DNA from 3 places in the uncultured Halovibrio sp. genome. Region 3 is predicted to be linked to each of the others. Evidence: riboswitches for the same ligand, from Rfam matches in the RefSeq annotation. Region 3 holds a riboswitch; each other region holds the start of a gene.
What was found. Region 3 has a riboswitch for cobalamin ahead of QZ501_RS01475 (TonB-dependent receptor). Riboswitches for the same ligand answer to the same signal wherever they lie in the genome.
Positions count from the first base shown of each region.

Region 1 (6,134 bases), on a different contig from region 3:
TGTGATCCGCGATCCGTTGCCGCAGTTCCTCGGCAAGGCGTTCGGCCACATCCACGGGGCAGTAGGTGAAGATGAGGGCAAACTCATCGCCACCCAGGCGGGCCAGGATATCGCCTTCGCGCAGCTGGGCGCGGATGATCCGGCACAGCTGGATGAGACAGTCATCCCCGGCCTGGTGGCCGTGGGTGTCATTGATCTCCTTGAAATAGTCCAGGTCCACAAAACACAGGGCATGGCGACTGCGTTCGTAACCGGTGTTCTCCAGGCAGATGGCCAGACGGTTGAGGAATTCCCGGCGGTTGATGGCCCCGGTCAGTGAGTCGTGGCTGGCCTCATAGCTGAGCTTCTCCACCTGGCTCCGGTGGTGGGAAATGTCGTCCACCACCACGATATAGTCCGCGATACGGCCGCGGTGGTCGCGTACCGCGCTGAAGGTGAATTCCAGCCAGAGTGGCGTACCGTCCTCCCGGGTCCAGGGTTCATCGCGGGTCAGAGTCCATGTGCCGTGACGCAGGACCCTGTGGCGCAGGCTCGGCATATCCAGGGCGGTTTCGCCTTCATTGAGCAGCAGAAGCTGGTCCAGCTGCATGCCTTCCAGGGAATCCTGGGGATAACCCAGGGTCTGGGCGAAGCGCTGGTTGGCCGAGCGGATGATGCCGGAAAGCGAAAGCCGGGCCATGCCCACGGCTGCGTGTTCCAGTGTGGTGCGCAGCTCATCCTCGGTCCGGGCCATGCGCCTTGCGGCACTGACGAACAGCATTGTCACCAGCACGCCGGCCAGCGCCAGAACCGTGGCCACGGTCAGCAGGAGGAGCCCGTTCAGGGTGCGGTCGATGCGGCCCAGGCTCGAGGAGAAGTCGGACTCCATGGCCACCAGCTCCTGGTTGATGCGGTCGACCTCGTCCCGGAGGTTGGGGTATTCGGCGCTGTCGATCTCGTCCTCCGACAGCAGCGTCAGGATCTCCTCGAGACGAAGGATATGCGGGTCCGCATCCCGCCAGATCTGCAGTGGGGAATGGAACAGGCTCGAATACCCCATGTAGCGGTACACGTTGATCAGGCGGGGAATGTCATCGGGATGGCTGCCTCCCTCCCGGAACATCTCGGCAGCGCGCTGGGCCTTCATGGGCGATGCGGTCATCGCCTGGCGTGCCTTGCGGTAGGCCAGCGGCGTTACCAGGCCCTCGCGGGCCTGGTTCAGGTGTGCCGGGTCGTCGGTCTCTGTGTATCGGTTCAGGTGGTAGACGGCGGCCTGCCGCCCCTTGGACCAGAGGCTTTCTCCGGTCGCGTAGGCGCGCACCCCGGTCTTGAACTCAATCAGGGCCGTGGCGGCCCCGAACGCCAGAACCAGCAGCAGGACGATAGAGCCCAGCCCTACCCGCATCAGGGTATGAGAAGACTGGGCCTGGTAGCCGCCGGACATCACCATTGCCAAACCTCCCTGTTGGTTTGGTCGCAAGCCTCAATTCAGCCTACTCCCGAATGGCTGTCAGCGCCGATTACAGAGTGTGAGCATCGTCACCATCCCTGTGACGGAATGTAGCGCAGAGACCGGCGGCTGGTTCAGGCGCCGGGATGGCGCAGCAGATCATGCAGGACGAGGCCGGCATCGATGCCGTCGTCCCCGAACTCGATGCCGTCATCCATGTCCAGCAGGGTGCCGGCACGCTGGCGGCGAAGCAGGTCATGGGCCCATTCCGGCGTGCGCGGGTCATCCTCCTCGCGGCGCAGATCCTCCATCAGCATCTCGGAGGCCTCGGGCGGCAGCCAGTGGAGAACAGGGCGGCGCTGTGCGCAGGCCAGGCGGTAGACGGCGGGGCCGGCGATCCTGTCCCAGCGCACCGGTTCAATGCGCACCCCCATGGCTTCCAGAAGGCGCCGGGCGCTGCGGGTCAGCCTGCTCTGCAGGATAAGGGTGTCCAGGCCAGCGGTTTCAGCGCTGGTGTGTATACCGGCGGTATGAACGGATTCGGGATTGGAATGGATGGTAGCTTCCAACACGGGCTTCTCCTTGAGTCTTTCAGAGGATTTTTGGAGAAGCCAACGCGGAGTCGAAACGGAGGGTAGGGGCACGGGATGGTAGTGGTGCAGTGCCCTTTCCGACCTTTCACCCTTGACGCGAAGGCTCCAGTCTCTGTTCCGAGGAGGTAATCGGGCTTAGTGGCGGAACCACCATACCGTTGCGCGACAGCCCCGGATTCTCACCGGAGTTCCCCTCGCTGCGGAACGCGACCAATGTAGGTCAGCAGGGCGACCCAAAGCAAGTGGTAGCGGAATGAATAAACGGCAATTGGTCGTGACTTTCAGTGCCGGAAGGCTCTGGGTAGGATAGGGGCGACATCCGTAAAGGGAGTAGTGTAATGCGCACAGGCAAGCAGTTCGCAGGCGTGTTTCTGGCAGGTGTGATGCTCGTGGCTGCCGGTTGCGCCAGTGTCGGCAAAGACTTTGCCACTCACAAGGTGGAAGAGATCAATGTCGGCGAGACGACCCGCTCGGACATTGAAGCCATGTTCGGCGATCCGTGGCGCACTGGTCTCGAAGACGGCAAGCGGACCTGGACCTATGCCAAGTACCGCTGGTCCGCCTTCCGTGAAGCGGAAACCACGGACCTGGTGGTGCGTTTCAACGAGGACGGCACGGTCGACTCCTACGTCTACAACACCACCCAGTAACCCTGAACGGGCCCAGACGGGCCCGTTACTGCTTCAGGGTATTCAGGACCGCTTTCGCGGTTTCCTCGGATGAGGCCGGATTCTGGCCGGTTACCAGTCTGCCGTCGCGGACCACGAACGAACTCCAGTCATCCCCGCAGCGGTAATCCGCGCCATTGGCCTCCAGCATGTCCTCCACCAGGAAGGGCACGACCTCGGAAAGACCCACTGCTTCCTCTTCGGTATTGGTGAAACCGGTTGCCTCCCGGCCCTTGACCAGCGGTTCGCCGTTCGCACCCTTAACGTGCCGGAAGACGCCAGGGGCGTGGCAGACAGCACCGATCACCTTGTCCTGGCTGGCGGCGTTCTCGATCAGACGGATGCTGTCGGCGTCCTCCGCCAGGTCCCAGAGCGGGCCGTGGCCGCCGGGGTAGAAGACGGCATCGAACCCATCGATCGACAGGTCCGAGAGTTTCTGTGTCGTCGCGAGCGCTGTTTTCGCGTCCTCATCCGTCTGGAAGCGGCGAGTGGTCTCGGTCTGGGCATCGTCCGCCTCGCTGTTGGGGTCAACCGGAGGCTGACCGCCCGCGGGGCTGGCCAGTGTCACCTCGGCTCCGGCATCGCGGAATGCGTAGTAGGGTGCCGTGAACTCTTCCAGCCAGAAACCGGTCTTGTGGCCGGTGTTGCCCATGTCGCTGTGCGATGTCAGGACCATCAGGATCTTCATGGGTTTCCCCCTGTCTGTTCGTGTGGGTGATCACGCTGTGGTGATGTACGGATCCCGTCAGTGGGATCGGGGCTGGCTACGGGCGGTTAATGGGCTATGCTCTCCCCGGACCCGGGTCCAAAGGAAGCCGGACACAGAAAAGGACGCCCAACCATGCTGATCATTCCGCTCCATAAAGCTGTTTCGCGGAAGAACTTTCCGCTCGTAACCCTGTTGCTGGTAATCCTGAATGGTGCCGTGTTCGCCATCTTTCAAGGTGGCGACACCAAAGTCATGCAGCAGGCGGCCTCGTACTATCAGGAGAGTGGCCTCGAGAAGCGGGAGTGGGCCTGGCTGGAGGAGTTCGTTCCCGGCTATGAAATGGAATTCCGCAACCAGATGGAACAGCTCGACAGGGCGGCGGAGAATGATGTGGCAGCCCGGCGCATCGCGCTTGCCCGCTCGCGCATGGTGGAATCCCATCCGGATTTCCTGCCGGCGCTGCGATCCGGCGACATCATTGACCCGGACAGCGACCGGTATGCCGACTGGCAGGCCGACAGGGCCGAGTTTGAACGGCTCATGGACCAGAGCTTTACGCGCCAGTACATGATGCACTATGACGATGTGGAGCCGGTGACCCTGCTCAGCCACATGTTCCTGCACGGTGGTGTGGGGCACCTGGTTGGTAACATGCTGTTCCTGTTGCTGCTGGGCATTCTGGTGGAAGGCGCGCTCGGGCCGGGTCTGTTCCTGGCGGCCTACCTGATGGCGGGGCTTGGAGGCTCGGCCCTGTCCCTGGCGGTCCACTGGGGCACACCAACCGGCATGCTCGGGGCGTCGGGCGCCATTGCTGGGCTCATGGGGCTGTTCACCGTCCTCTACGGGCGTCTCAGGGTGCGCTTCTTCTACTGGGTCTGGGTCTATTTCGATTATGTGCGTGCGCCCGCCATTGTGCTTCTGCCGGTATGGCTGGGCTGGGAGCTGCTGCAGTTCCTGCTGGCGGAGGGCAGCAATGTGGCCTATGAGGCCCATGCGGGCGGTATCGCCACCGGCGCCCTGATCGCCGCCGGTGTGCGGGCCCTGGGGTGGCAGCGTGATGGGTTCCTGCAGGAGGAGTCCCATCGCGAGGATGACCGGGAGGCACTGGAAGCGGCCCGGCAGGACCTGGCCGCCCTGAACGTGACGCGCGCCAAACACCGGCTCCGGCCCCTGCTGGAGCGTAACGCCGACGATACCGCCGTACTGGAGAGCTGGTATCACGCCTGTAAGATCCAGAAAGAGGACCCGGATCTGCACGACGCCGCCGGCCGCATCCTGGCCCTGCCCGGGGATAGCGCCGAGGAGCGTGCGCTGGTCATGGAAACCTTTGCGGATTACCGCCAGCGCGCCAACCTGAAGCTTACAGCCAGCCAGGTCACGGATCTGTGCTGCCGTCTGTTGCGCTGGGAGGCGCTGGAGGAGGGGGTGCTGCTACTGGACCGCTTGCTGCGGCTGAAGAAGACACCGGAGGAACTGCCCCGGGCCTGCCTGATCGCCGCTCAGCAGCTGCGGCGCCAGGGCCGGAGCGACGATGCCCGGCCCTACATGGAGGTCGTGCAGCGGCTGACCAGTGATCCGGCCATGATGCGGGCGCTGCGCCAGATCCAGGACTGAGCCCGCCCGGGCAGGGCGGGTCAGCTTGTCGCGATGCGTTCCGCCCGCTCTGCCAGTTCATCCACCCGTTCGCGCAGTTCATGGTCCGGGAAGTGCTTCTGGAGCTGGCGGAGGATCCTGAGTGCCTTCTGTTCATCACCCCGGCCCTCGAACAGCGCCTTGGCGCCGAGGAAGTAGTTTTCCGGCAGGTGGGGGTGCTTCGGGTTCTGCTTGCCGAAGGGGCTGGTCAGGCGGATGACCAGCTCATGGTGGTCGTACTGGTCCGCGAGGCGGGCCAGATCGCGCACCTGTTTCGGGTGTTCCGGCTGGAAGCTGGCATCAACGCGCAGCGCTTCCTCGGCGATGCTCATGGCTTTCTTGGGCTGCTCCAGCCCGTAGAGAAGGGTGGAGATGTATTCCCGGGAGTGGGCAAGCAGCTCATCCGTGCGGCCCTGGAGGCGCAGCAGTTTCCGGTAGCGCTCGTGCTCTTCCGGCTGGAGGCCGCTCTGGCGGAGCTCCTTCTGCAGGCGCTCAATCGCCTCGTCCACGCTGCCTTCCGCTACCAGGCCTTCCACCTCCTGGAGCAGTGGGCTGAGGTCTGGGTTGGCGGCACGGGCCCGGTCAGCGGCGGTGACCTCCTGTTCCACGCCCAGCATGTCATGGTGCTGGTAAACCAGGTAGCCCATCAGGTGAAAGGAGGCGATGAGAAAGTAGCCGCCAATCAGGAATACCCCGACATGGCCTGCCAGGCTGGGCCCGAACAGGCCCGCCACCAGGGATTCCGCCATGCCCTGACTGACCGAGAGCATGAACAGCAGCAGCGAGGCGATGAAGTAGGGAAAGCCCACCGAGCGCATGATGCCGACCCAGGTGCCCGGGTTGAGTGCCGACATCAGGCTGTTGCTCATGGCCAGGGTGATGATGGCCGCCGGCAGCGCCAGCACGATGAAAATGGCAGCAGCCGCGACCAGTGTCAGGGAGCCGGTGACAATCGCAATGCCGGTAACCGCGAACCCCAGGACCACGAAGAGCACGAAGGTTTTCACCAGCACCCAGCTGTTGCTCTTGCGCTGGATCTCGGGTGGATCCATCCAGCCCCGGGCAGTGGCCTCGAGCACGTCATAGGCGAATTTGTAGAGCAC
Region 1 is NZ_CAJXMA010000060.1:3,597-9,730, reverse strand. It holds gene QZ501_RS11290 (sensor domain-containing diguanylate cyclase) at 1-1,429, opposite strand, end outside; gene QZ501_RS11285 (hypothetical protein) at 1,564-2,001, opposite strand; cobalamin riboswitch at 2,125-2,275, opposite strand; gene bamE (outer membrane protein assembly factor BamE) at 2,361-2,672, shown strand; gene QZ501_RS11275 (type 1 glutamine amidotransferase domain-containing protein) at 2,698-3,378, opposite strand; gene QZ501_RS11270 (rhomboid family intramembrane serine protease) at 3,532-5,013, shown strand; gene QZ501_RS11265 (DUF4013 domain-containing protein) at 5,034-6,134, opposite strand, start outside.
Region 1: linked by a shared signal. The riboswitch ahead of QZ501_RS11285 (hypothetical protein) and the one ahead of QZ501_RS01475 (TonB-dependent receptor) in region 3 are both predicted to bind cobalamin.

Region 2 (6,134 bases), on a different contig from region 3:
CGGTGATTCTTCTGTGGGTCTGCATCGGCCACAGCAGCCTGGCGGAGCACGGTATGGCGGTTTACCAGCCACTGATGGATGAGGATCTGGAGACGGCCCGTGAACGTGTGGGCATGATGGTCAGCCGCAATACCCGGGGGCTGGATGAAGAAGCCATCGCCAAGGCTACGACGGAATCCCTGCTGGAGAATGGCGCGGATGCGATCTTCGCGAGCCTCTTCTGGTTCCTGATTGCCGGTCTTCCGGGGCTGTTGCTGCATCGGGCCGTGAATACACTGGACGCCATGTGGGGCTACCGCAGCGACCGGTTCAACCGCTTTGGCAGGGTGGCGGCCCGGCTGGATGATGCCCTGAACTGGGCTCCCGCACGGCTGACCGCGCTGGGGTACGCGCTTGCGGGCCGCACGCGGATGGCACTGAGGTGCTGGAAAACCCAGGCACGGGCATGGGAGAGCCCCAATGCCGGTCCGGTGATGGCAGCCGGCGCGGGCGCGCTGGGCGTATGGCTTGGCGGGCGTGCGCCCTATCACAACGGTTGGCGTGAGCGGCCTCTGCTCGGCCATGGCGAGCTGCCCGATGCGCTTACCATCCCATCCGCCATCACGCTGATCCAGCGCAGTCTTGTGCTCTGGATGCTTGCGGTGGCCATCGTGACGGTGCTGGTGGAAGCTCTGGGCCGGGGAGGGCTGTGGTAATGGCAACACACGGTGGCCGACTGAACCAGGCGGTACAGCAGTGGGGGATTCCCCGCGGCCAGTGGGTGGACCTTTCGACTGGCATCAACCCCTGGCCGTGGCCGGTTCCAGCGGTGCCGGCTGAAGTCTGGCAGCGGCTCCCGGAGGAGGACGACGGTCTACCGGCTCAGGCACGGCACTGGGCCGGTGCGCCGCCCGATGCCGGATGTCTTCCCGTGGCCGGAACCCAGGCCGCGATACAGGCCCTTCCCCGATTAAGGGCCCCGGGGCGCATCGGCGTGCCGGACCCGGGCTATGCTGAACACGCCGAAGGGTGGCGGGCTGCCGGGCATGGGGTTATCCCGTTCACGACCCTGCCCAGCGATGAGGAGCTGGCCGCGCTGGATGCGCTGGTCTGGATCAATCCCAACAACCCCACAGGGGAGCCGGTGATGGCCCGTGATCTGATGGCCTGCCACGAGCAACTGGCGGCCCATGGGGGCTGGCTGGTGGTGGATGAAGCCTTTATCGACGCGGAGCCGACTCAGACATTGGTGCCTGAGACGGGGCGTGAAGGACTGGTGGTGTACCGTTCCATGGGCAAGTTCTTCGGGCTGGCAGGCCTGCGGGCCGGACTGATGTTCGGACCTGGCGGGCTCTGTGGCTCGCTTGGTGAGCTGCTTGGCCCCTGGGCTGTCAGCCACCCCGCACGCTATCTGACGCAGCAGGCCCTGTCGGATACGGCCTGGCAGAAAGCCGCTGCAAGCCAGCTTCATCACGGGCACGACCGCCTCGTCGCACTGCTCAGGAGCGCCGGGCTGGCTCCCCGGGGCAGTGCGCCGTACTTTGCGTACTGCCCCCATGATGAGCCTGGGCGGGTCGCAGAGGCGCTGGCCGCGCAGGCGGTGCTGGTGCGTGTGTTCGAGGCGCCGCCCGCCCTGCGCTTTGGCCTGCCTGGGGCAGAGCCCGAATGGGAACAGCTGGCGCGTGCGCTCCAGACCCTCTAGCGGTAGAACCGGGACATTTCCTGGAGCACTTCCTTGATAGTGCGGGGATCCGGCCGGAACTCCGGCGCCGGATTGAGCTCATCGTCCACGGTTTCCACCCGGCCTGAGGCATACTGAACAATCCGGTGATCGTCCAGTAATACCGCGTAGTCCATGTAACTGTGGGCAATGCTCCAGTCCCGTTCGCGCTTCTGGAACAGGCCGTTGCCGGTGGCATAGGTCTCCGGGGCCGTGGCGCTGCAGCCAAGGGCCCTGCCCATGAGCGTAGGGGCAACATCGAAGTTCTCAGTGCGGTACTCAATGGTGCGGCTGTCACGTCCCGGCCAGTGCACGATCATGGGGGTGTGCAGCTGGTACTGCCCGAAGTTGCTGCCGTGGCCCCAGTAATTCTTTCCGTATTCGTTGAACTCCTGGCCATGGTCCCCGGTGATCATGACGATGGTGGAATCCAGAAGGTCCCGGTCACGGAGGTCGGAAAGCACGCGCCCGACCTGATTGTCCACGAAATGCAGGGTGGACTTGTAGTTGTTGCGCATCAGTTCCGGGTTGAAGTCCGGGCCCAGGGCCAGCTTGTTCACCGGATCCCAGTACGGCTGGAATTTCACCGGATAATCGTCCGGCACCCGGTGGTTGTGTGGTGTGTCGTAGAACAGGAACCCGAAGAATGGCTCACCGGTGCTGGCCTCACTCTGCTGCGCAGTGAAGTCCAACCAGTCATTGGTGATGCGGGTGTCACGGTCCCAGGGTTTGTCGCCGGGTGTTTCCAGGCGCAGATCGTCCACAGAAGCGAAGACGTTCTTGGTGAACGCGGGGCTGATCAGCGGCGCGGAGCTCAGGATCTTCATCCGGTAGTCCAGTTCCTGCATGCGCGTAATCATCACCGGCGGCTGTTTGGCGGTGGTGAACGCCTCCCAGTAGCCGCTGGGCAGTGAATAGAACAGGGTGAAAATGCCCGGCTTGGTGGCATTACCATTGCTGTAGTGATCCGTGAACTGCAGGCTCCTGCCCGCAAATTCATGGATGTTCGGCATCCACCGGGGATCGACCATGTCGCCGCGGGCGCCGTCTATCGCGATCACCAGCACGTTGGGGCGTTCGGCCGGCCTTTCACAGCTCAGGGGCTCGGTGGGGTAATCCAACTGGCCACCGCCGCCGCCAGTGGTGAGCGCGCTGGCGGCGCTCTGTTCCCGGATGGCCTCGGGGTCCACCAGTCCGTTCTTTTCCATGAAACGCTTGGCGGTTGCGCCGTAATACAGCGGCATGGCCCGGGTGATTGAGGTGATGCGGCTGTCGTGGTTGGCATCCGCCCAGGCGTGCCAGCCGTGCACAACCAGCTGGCCGGCAAAGACGGTGGCAATACCGAGTGCCAGCCAGCGCCCCCGTGGCCGCCGCCGGAACAGGAAGATGCCCATGACCAGCTCCAGAAGCAGCAGCCCGAGCGTCGCGCCGCCGGCTATGGCCCACATCTGCCAGGGAAAGGCAAAGATCTGGGTGCCGCCCTTAAGGGCCATATCCAGAACAAATCCGGAGAGATGGAAACGGAACTGGGCATAGGTGACGGTATCAATCAGCAGGAGCCCGAGAGCGCCCGTTGCATACACTGTCCCCAAAGCGATGAGCAGCCGGCGGCTGGGGATGAGTCCGATCACCAGCAGCGGCAGGCCGGCGACCAGTGCCAGCAGCGGGAACTGCGCCAGGTACAGGAAGGTGACATAGATGCCGGTGGTACCGTCTGGAATGGTGATCCAGGGCAGATAACGCAGGCCAACCAGAAGAGCCAGTACGCCATTGGCTAACAGAAACCAGCCGGTCCAGCTCAGGCGTTGCCCGAGTTCCCTGAGTTGAGTTTTCAGCAAATCCCTTCCATCCAATGTCCAGTGTTAATCGTCAGGCGGCCTATGATAGCCAGCGCCAGGTGGAAGTCCAAGCCGCCCGTCATCCGTACTTCCCGTGCCCGGTGGCTGGTTCTGGCATTCATGGCTGAGTTGACCCGGTCATGGGCCCTTGGTAGGGTTCGATCCACTTTCAGGTGTCCCTGCTGTGGCAGGGATGAAACGGGAAGCCGGTGAGCTGCATGAAGCAGCGAGGCCGGCGCTGCCCCCGCAACGGTGATTGAGTCAAAGGCGGCCATCACGCCACTGTGCCGGAGAAGCATGGGAAGGCGGTCGCTGGGGATGCCATGGGCATCCGCTCATCAGCCCGTAGACCGGCCTGAAGGGATCGCCATGCGTTGCGGAGGGCAACGACAGGCCGGCCGGATCTTCCCCCGCGGCTCACGCTGCGCACTATTCAACCTCCCGCCGCCTGTCACCCTGAGTCTGCCCCCGCGACGCGTCCAGCAATGCTGTGCGGGGAAGCGCAGCAGGCAACAGGGAGTTACACCATGACCAACCGACAGGCCATTCTGCCTCTGGCAGCTGCAATAAGTCTTAGCGCATCCGTTTCTACGGCCCAGGAGGCGGACGGGATTAACCGGGTTGCCGCTTTCAATATGGATCCTCTGGTTGTTACCTCGACGCTTGGCGTTGAGACCGCTAGTGAGAGCCTGTCCTCTGTAACGGTCATTGATTCCAGGGATCTTCAACAGCGTAATCCTAGGGAACTCGGCGACGTTCTTCAGGCGCAACCAGGGATCAATGTCACTTCGAGTGGGAGTTTCGGTAAGAACACCAGCGTTTTCACTCGGGGAACCAGCAGTGAGTCAACGATCCTGCTATTGGATGGTATCCGGATCCGTTCGGCAACTGCCGGCAGTGCGCCCTGGCAATACATCCCCCCCCAGTTACTTCAGCGTATCGAGGTTGTCCGCGGTCCCAAGGGAACGCTTTACGGATCTGACGCTGTCGGTGGGGTTATCCAGGGGTTTACCACCCCGCGTGGCGACCAGGATCAACAGTGGATCGAGATGGGGGGAGGCAGCTTTTCCACCCAGCAATTCAACGGTGGCGTGAGCGGCCAGAACGGTGACACCCGCTACAGTCTGCAGGGCCACTACCTCGAGACGGACGGCACCAACCTGCGCCCCGGAGGTGAAGACAAAGGTTTCCGGAATGCGGCAGGGACCTTCAGCGTGAGCCATGGGTTTGATAACGGCGCGTCCATCGGGGTCGTTGGTCTTCAGAGTAGCGGCAACACAGAGTTTTTCCGCGGGGAGACCGATTTCGACATGAGGACGCTGGGTGTGAAAGCCAGCACACCTGTCGTCCGGAACTGGACGACGTCCATCCAACTCAGTGAGGCAAGGGACGAACAGGACAGTGAACGGGTTAGTGGTCCAAGTTTCTTTGACACAACGAGTCGAACAGCGCGGTGGGAGAATACGTTCAGTTTCGGAAACCATGAACTGATTGCCGGCACTGAATATCGCGTGGACGATGTTGATAGCAGTGAACCTTACGAGGAAGACCGTCGCAGCAACAGGGCTGCGTTTGCTCAGCTGTTGAGCGAGTTTGGAGCCACCAGTCTGCAGCTCAGTGGGCGTTGGGACGACAACGAGGCCTTTGGTGAAGAGACCACAGGGGCAGTGGCACTGGGGTACGATCTGAGCTCTGTATACAGTGCGCGAGCCAGTTACGGGACCGCCTTTCGAGCACCCACCTTCAACGACCTCTACTACCCGGGTTTTGGCAATCCGAACCTCGAGCCTGAGACCTCAGGAACCGTTGAAGTCGGATTTCGGTCGGATCGCGAATCGGTCTTCTGGGACGTGGCTTTATTCAGGACGGATGTTGATAACCTGATCAGTGCTCAGCCAGACAACATTAAACGTGCGCGCATCGACGGTATAGAGCTTTCGGGTGGCCTTTCAATGGCGAACTTTGAGGTAACTTCCGCTGTTACCTTTCAGGATCCCGAAGATCGTTCCACTGGTGATCGGTTGGCGCGGCGCTCCAAGCGCAGTGTTCGGGTCGATGCCGATTACACACCCGCCAACTATCACTTCGGTGCATCGTTCATCGCCGAAGGTGATCGTTATAACGATCGGGGAAACAGCAAAGTCCTTGCTGGCTTCGGCAGGCTCGATCTTCGAGCCGGTATGGACGTGACCCGTCTTCTGTCGGTCAGCGTGAACGTGGAGAACGTCTTTGATCGGCGATACAGCACCACCAGCCGGAGCTTCCAGCCCAGGTTTGACTACCTGGCTGCGGGACGTGCGGTTTACGCCACTATTAGTTATGGAGCTCAGTGATGCGGTCGGCCACACGGATGTTGATGCTCACCTGTATGGTGCTGGGGCTGACGAGCGTGTCGGCCAGCGCCGCCACCATCGTCGGCATCGTCTCGGACCGCTCCTCCGCCGAAATGGCGGCGGGCGCCGAGGAGCATTTGGCCGCGTTCCCGGAACACGAGATCGTGCTGCGCACGCCCGAGCAGCTGAAGGATCTTCCCGACGAACAGGTTACGGACCTCTGGAGCGACGCGGACGCGCTCATCCTGGCCGCCGTTTTTGGCG
Region 2 is NZ_CAJXMA010000019.1:16,995-23,128, reverse strand. It holds gene cbiB (adenosylcobinamide-phosphate synthase CbiB) at 1-695, shown strand, start outside; gene cobD (threonine-phosphate decarboxylase CobD) at 695-1,681, shown strand; gene QZ501_RS05960 (DUF3413 domain-containing protein) at 1,678-3,537, opposite strand; cobalamin riboswitch at 3,692-3,911, shown strand; gene QZ501_RS05955 (TonB-dependent receptor) at 4,065-5,870, shown strand; gene QZ501_RS05950 (cobaltochelatase subunit CobN) at 5,894-6,134, shown strand, end outside.
Region 2: linked by a shared signal. The riboswitch ahead of QZ501_RS05955 (TonB-dependent receptor) and the one ahead of QZ501_RS01475 (TonB-dependent receptor) in region 3 are both predicted to bind cobalamin.

Region 3 (6,134 bases):
GCCCTTCTTCCTGCATCAGCTTGTTGTATTCGATGTGTTCGCGGCTGTGCATCGCCTCCTGGCCGATGAAGGCGGTGGCTGCTTTCTTCAGGTCCGGGTCCGGAATCTGATCGCGGTAGGCGCGCAGGGCGTCGATGAACAGCCGCTCGCCGGCCGGGAAGAACAGGGAAAGGGCGTTCATGAACTGCGTCATGTGCGGCCCCTGGGCATGCCAGTCGTGGATACGCTCCTTCGGCGGCAGGAAGTGCAGATCCCGGCGCTCTGGCATCACCATGCCCTCGTCGCCCGGGCCCTGGATGCTCTCGTCGGATTCGTGTTCTTTGGCTGCGGTTGCGGCTGTCATGGCGGCCCTCCCCTTGATGATTGTCAGCCCTCATCAATCTGACATTGATGAAAGTCACAATGCTCAATGTAACAGTATTCGGGGGAGCGACAAGGCCCGCGTGACGGAGGGTGACGTCATGAGGGCCAATCGTGGCGTCACAGCGGGTGGGTCAGCCGGAGTTGTCCTGGGATTCCGGCAGGTTCAGGTGGTCCAGGATGTAGGCCAGCCGGTCGCCCAGGTGGCGATCCGCGGCCTTCTGCATGGCCCGGGCGACCTCCGGTAGCACGGCCATTTCCACCAGTGGCCGAAGGCGCCATATGAGCTGTGCGAGTTCCTCGGATTCACCGGGCGGCGGCATATGCTGGCCGTAACGGCTGAAGATGTGGCGCTCCACCAGCTTGACCATCTCTTCCGCCGCCTGCTCGACGTTGTGGCGCAGGTAGGCCACGACATCCAGCATGTCCTCCAGCGGGATACCGCTTTTTGCCAGTTCCGAGCCGGCGTGCAGGATACGCGGGCTGGGAATACGGTAGCGCCGCCCCTCGGGGATGATCAGCTCCAGTTCCTCCGCGCGCTTGAGCGCACTCCCCATGAAGATGCTGCCGAAGCGCTGGACCAGTTCACGCTTGGTCACGAACTCGGGCAGTTCATCCGACCAGGGGCTGACCACTGCCTTCTCGAGCCCCAGGATGTGCTCGATACCGTTGCCGCTTTCCCAGCTCTCCACCAGCTCGGCAATGTTGTTGAGCGTGTAGCCGCGCTCCAGCAGCCGACCGATGATGCGCAGCCGCGACAGGTGGGTCTCGCTGTAGATGCCCTTGCGGCCGCGACGTTCGGGCGGCGGGATGAGACCGCGCTCCTGGTATACCCGGATATTGCGCACCGTCATCCCGCTGGCACGCGCCAGCTGGTCGATGGAGAACTCGCCGGATTCCTGGTTGCCGCTCTGCGCCATGGGCGGTCTCTGGCCGTTTCATGAGTGAAAACGGCATTTTAGCGTGGAACTGCGGGGATGAATAGCGCCATCTGACCATTGGGTGATGGCGCTGTGGCCAGCCTCACGCTTTTCGCCGCCGGCGCAGGTGCCGGATCGACAGCCAGGTGCCGGTGAGGCACAGGACGGTGCCGCCGCTCATCAGCGCGAGCACGAGCCCGTACCAGAACAGACTGCCCGGATTGAGGATCGGGAAGTCGAGGCTGTGCAGGCCGTTGTACAGCCAGCGATTGAGTCGGCTCAGCGGCGTTGAGTGCTGGAGCGGGCGGCCTGTGGCCGGGTCGATGTAGAGTCTGGCTCCGCCGTCGTAGTCGGCCCGATAAACCGGCAGGGGCGGGCCGTCGCCGCCGATGCGCTCGGAGCGGCCTGCGTAGTAGTGCGCGTCGTAACGCGACTGGCGGGTGATCCCCGTCAGACTGGCGTCCTCCACTGGCGCCAGGGCGGATCGGATCACGTCCGGTGGCAGCTGCCCCGCCGCAACCGGAACATCGATCCCGGGACGACTGGTATGGAGCTGTTCGTTGCCGTCTTCGTCCATCGCTTTGTAATAGACCCGGCCGTGGAAACGGTGCAGCTGCAACTCATGCGGGCGCCGGTCCGAGAGCGTGGCGATGGCCGACGGCGCGGCAACGTCATCGTGGGCGCCGGGGCTGCTGCGGCCCAGGTGCTGCGTGAGGGCGGGCTCGCGGTCGACCCACGTCCAGTGGAAGGGCGCCATCGACAGCAGCCCGCTGAACACCCAGGTGGTGGCCAGCGCGCCGAAGGTCAGCCCCAGGTAATGATGCCACCGGAACCAGCCACGGAACGGGCTTATCCCGCCCCGACGTTTGTTGCGGCGCATCAGTATGAGCCCCAGAACCACGCCGCTGAGGCAGGCCAGAGTACCGATGCCGGAGAGCCAGAGGACCACCTGGCGCCAGAGCCCGGACAGATCCCGCAGCTGGGTGGGATAGATCCAGTGGATGACCGGCCCGGCATAGCCCCAGACCCGTTCGTGGAAGGTGGTGCTGTGGATCACCTCGCCGGTGGGCCGGGACAGATACAGGTGCGTGCCGGCTTCATCCGACAGGGCCACTCGCCACAACGGCGCCGGTGCCCGGACGTGGCTGTTGACGGTCCACTGGTCCGGGCCGTCCAGTTGCGTGATCGAGGCCACCCCGCTGCCGGAAAGGGAGTCGGCCCGTTCCACCGCCTGCTCCCGGTCCAGCGGGGGCGCGGGCTCACCCGTGTCGGCGAAGGCACTGTGCCACTGGCCGTCGTCGTCCATCGCGTGCAGGCGCGGGCGTTCACCCGGCCGGTTGATGCGAAGCCCTTCGGGATCGTCCAGACCCAGCCGGGCAAGCGCCTGTGATGGCGCCACAGTCAGCTCACTCATCGCCAGCGGCTGCAGCCAGGCCATGCGTTCATGGTCCGGGGTCCTCGGGTAACCTTCGAACATCATGACGATCCCCGAGGCGAACCACAGCAGCAGGATCAGGCTCATCCCGAGCCCGAGATAGCGGTGGAGCGGGATGAGCCAGCGCAGGGTGCGTTGCTTTAGCGGCCCTGTCATCAGAAGCTCCGGCTGTATTCAAGCTGGACGTTGCGGGGCGGGCCCAGGGTCTCCAGCCGGTAGGGATCGCCCTTGGAGGGCGTGGCCTGAGCGACCCCGTTGGCATATTGCCTGTCCCTCAGGTTCTCCAGGCGCAGGGTGATCCGGTGGGCGCCATCGGCTCCGAATTGACGCCAGGCGCTGGCGCTCAACAGGGTGTGATCGCCGTAGGATTGCCTGCCGATGTCCGCCGTTGTGGTGGCGACTTCGCCGGTGTGGCGGGCGTTGAGCTGCCAGCCCTGGTCATTGCCCTGCCAGCTGAGTGTGGCGTTGGCATGCCATTCGGGGATGTCGGCGATCTGTTCATCGCTGCCCCCTTCGCGGGCATCAGCCCAGGTGGCGTTTAAGTCCAGCTGCCAGCCGCGGTCGCCGCCCAGATTGAGCATCGCCTCAGCGCCGTGCACCCGGACCGTCCGATTACTGTTGGCGTACTGGCCATCCTGAACCGTGATGAGGTTGTCGATTTCGCGGTAAAAGCCCCCCAGATGCCATTCGACGGGCCTGCCGATGTGTCCGGTCAGTGACACATTGCTGTTGATGCTTTCCTCCGGCTCCAGGTTTTCATTCCCGGCCGGGAAGTCCTCGTCAATCACGAACATCTCAAAAGCCGAAGGCAACCGGAAGTTGGTGCCGACACTGGCTTTCAGGTTGAGGTCCCGGGACAGCGGTTGCTTCAGGCTGATGTTCCAGATGCTGTGATCATCGGCGAAGTTGGAGTGGTTGTAGCGGGCGCCCAGGGCCAGGTGGGTACTGGGTGAAAAACTCAGGTGTGGCCGGTACTGGACAAAGCCTGCGGTGACAGCCTCGGTCTTACCATCAATGCGCAGCGAGTAATCCTCGCCCTGGTAGCGCTGGTAATCCACGCCGCCCAGAAGCTGCGAGCCGCCGTCGGTCGTGTGACGGCCGGTCAGGTTGATGCCGTAGTCATCAAATCCCCACTCCGCGCGGTCGCTGATGAGTGTGATGTTGCGATCCGCGTCCATGTTCAGGCGGGTGTAGTCGGTCCACCAGTCGTGCCAGTAGGCTTTGATGAAGTAACCGTTCTGTTCATTCACCTGGTGATCCCACTTCAGGGAGACAATGTGCTCGTCGCGGTCGTTGACCGCCTTGAAGTTGTTGGAGGCCCGGGAGAAGTCAGCTTCAACATCGTTGCGAAGCACAAGCACATTCAGCGATTGGCCTGTGCCCGCATCCAGCTGGTAGCGACCACCGTAGGAGCTGCGGGTAAAGCCGCGTTTCTGGCGTCGGGCGCTGTCCTGAAGTGCGGTATCGCGGTAGGGCTGATAGCCGTCTGAATGGTCGTGCTCACCGAACACCAGCCAGCGCCCATAGTCATTGCGGTTGCTTACATGGCCGGCGAGGCGGCGGTCACCCAGTGACCCGATGGCACCGGTGAGGGTGCCCCCTGAATCCTTTTCAGGTTTACGCAGCACAATGTTCACAACACCGGCCACCGCCTGGGTGCCGTAGAACAGGCCCTGGCCGCCCTTAAGGATCTCAATGCGCTCCACCATATGAGTGCTGATGGAATCCAGCGGCGAGGTGCTGCCGAACAGCCGGTTATTGATGCGGACACCGTCCACCAGCCAGAGCACATCCTGGCTACGTGAGCCCTGGATGGCGATGTCGGCGTAGTCACCGCGGCCGGTCTTGGGACTCAAGTAGACGCCGGGCACGTTTCCCTGGAGTGCCTGACCGACATCGCTGATGCCGGTCCGTTCGAGCTCCTGAGCGTCGATGACTTCCAGTTCCGCGCCGTAATCGGACAGCTCCGAGGGAAGGGTTTCTTCAAGGGCAGAACCCTGGACTACCAGCTCGTCCAGTGCCATATGGTGATCAGCCCCGAGCGCGGACACTGGGGATACAAGGGCGAGTAGTAGACAGAGTCGTTTCATACAAGGTGCTCCAGCACTGAATCCATTAGTGATGGAGCCCTCACGCGGGCAGGCCGACAGGGGGTCAGCGGTTGTAACACCGGTCCGTTGGCGGCCCGAACACCTCAATCGCGAAGGCTCGGCTTCCGGCCCTTCAGTAATGTGGACCGGGCTTCGGCAGGTCTTCGGACTCAGGGGCGGGCGCCATTGCCTGGCGCTGGCCTTGGATCACGGCTTCCCATCCGGTCAGGACAGTGCCCGGGTTACCCCCTGTGATCCTTGTTCCCCAATACCGCTGCGCGTCAGTCCCGGACTCTCACCGGGTTCCCCAGCGCTCCTCGTGGAGCGCTGACCGAAGCGTCGGGGAGCCTAGGAAAGTCGCTGATGAAAGTCAAAGGCGGTTGGTGTCAGTTTGACCAGGCGGTGGCAATCCTCTAGGATTCGATCCTCTTTCGTCCCTGGGTGGTCAGCATTCGTTCGGATGCCTGGCTGAAACGGGAACCCGGTGAGAGTCCGGGACTGCCCCCGCAACGGTGAATGCTGGGCGCGGATCATACCCCGCCACTGTGATGGTGCCATCATGGGAAGGCGATCCGCCCGAACCGATCAGGTTCCAGCATGAGTCCGGAGACCGGCCCAGTGGGAACAGCATCGAGCGCGCGGCGGGCGCGCTGGTGACGCTGGCTGACCCGTAACCGACCCATGCGTCCTGAAACCCCGGAACACAACGGCCCACTTCGACAGGGGCTATCCACCGGTGCCTGTGCCACGGCCGCCTCGGTAGCTGCCGCGCGTGCGTTGCTGGCGGGTGTTGAGGAGCGATGCGTAAGTATCCGGTTGCCCCGAGGCGAGGAGCCGGCCATGACTATCGAGGACCTGGCGGTGACCGGCGTAGCCGCCACCGCCGGCGTCATCAAGGACGCCGGGGATGATCCCGACGCCACCCATGGTGCGCGGCTCTGGGTACGCCTGGAGCTGGGGAGTGAGCCGGGCGTACGCTTCCATGCCGGGGAAGGGGTGGGTACCGTGACCCGTTCCGGTCTGCCGATAGCCGTGGGCGAAGCCGCCATCAATCCGGTGCCCCGGCGCCTGATCGCCGAACACCTTGACTCCATCGCGGCAGATACCGCCTACGAAGGCGGCTTCGATGTCAGCGTCGGCATCGACGACGGTGAGGCCGACGACGTGATTCACGCGTTCACGCCGGAGGGCGGCCGTCCGGAACCGCTCCGGGTTGCCCGATTGGCAGCGCGGGGACTGGTCGAGATGGAGTGAATCACGTAGCGGGAGCGCCCGCCCGGAGACAGTGTGACACTGGCCGCCGAGACAACGGGCGGATCGGAGTCACTA
Region 3 is NZ_CAJXMA010000003.1:1,308-7,441, reverse strand. It holds gene QZ501_RS01490 (metal-dependent hydrolase) at 1-343, opposite strand, end outside; gene QZ501_RS01485 (MerR family transcriptional regulator) at 495-1,280, opposite strand; gene QZ501_RS01480 (PepSY domain-containing protein) at 1,384-2,871, opposite strand; gene QZ501_RS01475 (TonB-dependent receptor) at 2,871-4,805, opposite strand; cobalamin riboswitch at 4,943-5,156, opposite strand; cobalamin riboswitch at 5,228-5,439, shown strand; gene QZ501_RS01470 (cobalt-precorrin-5B (C(1))-methyltransferase) at 5,487-6,059, shown strand.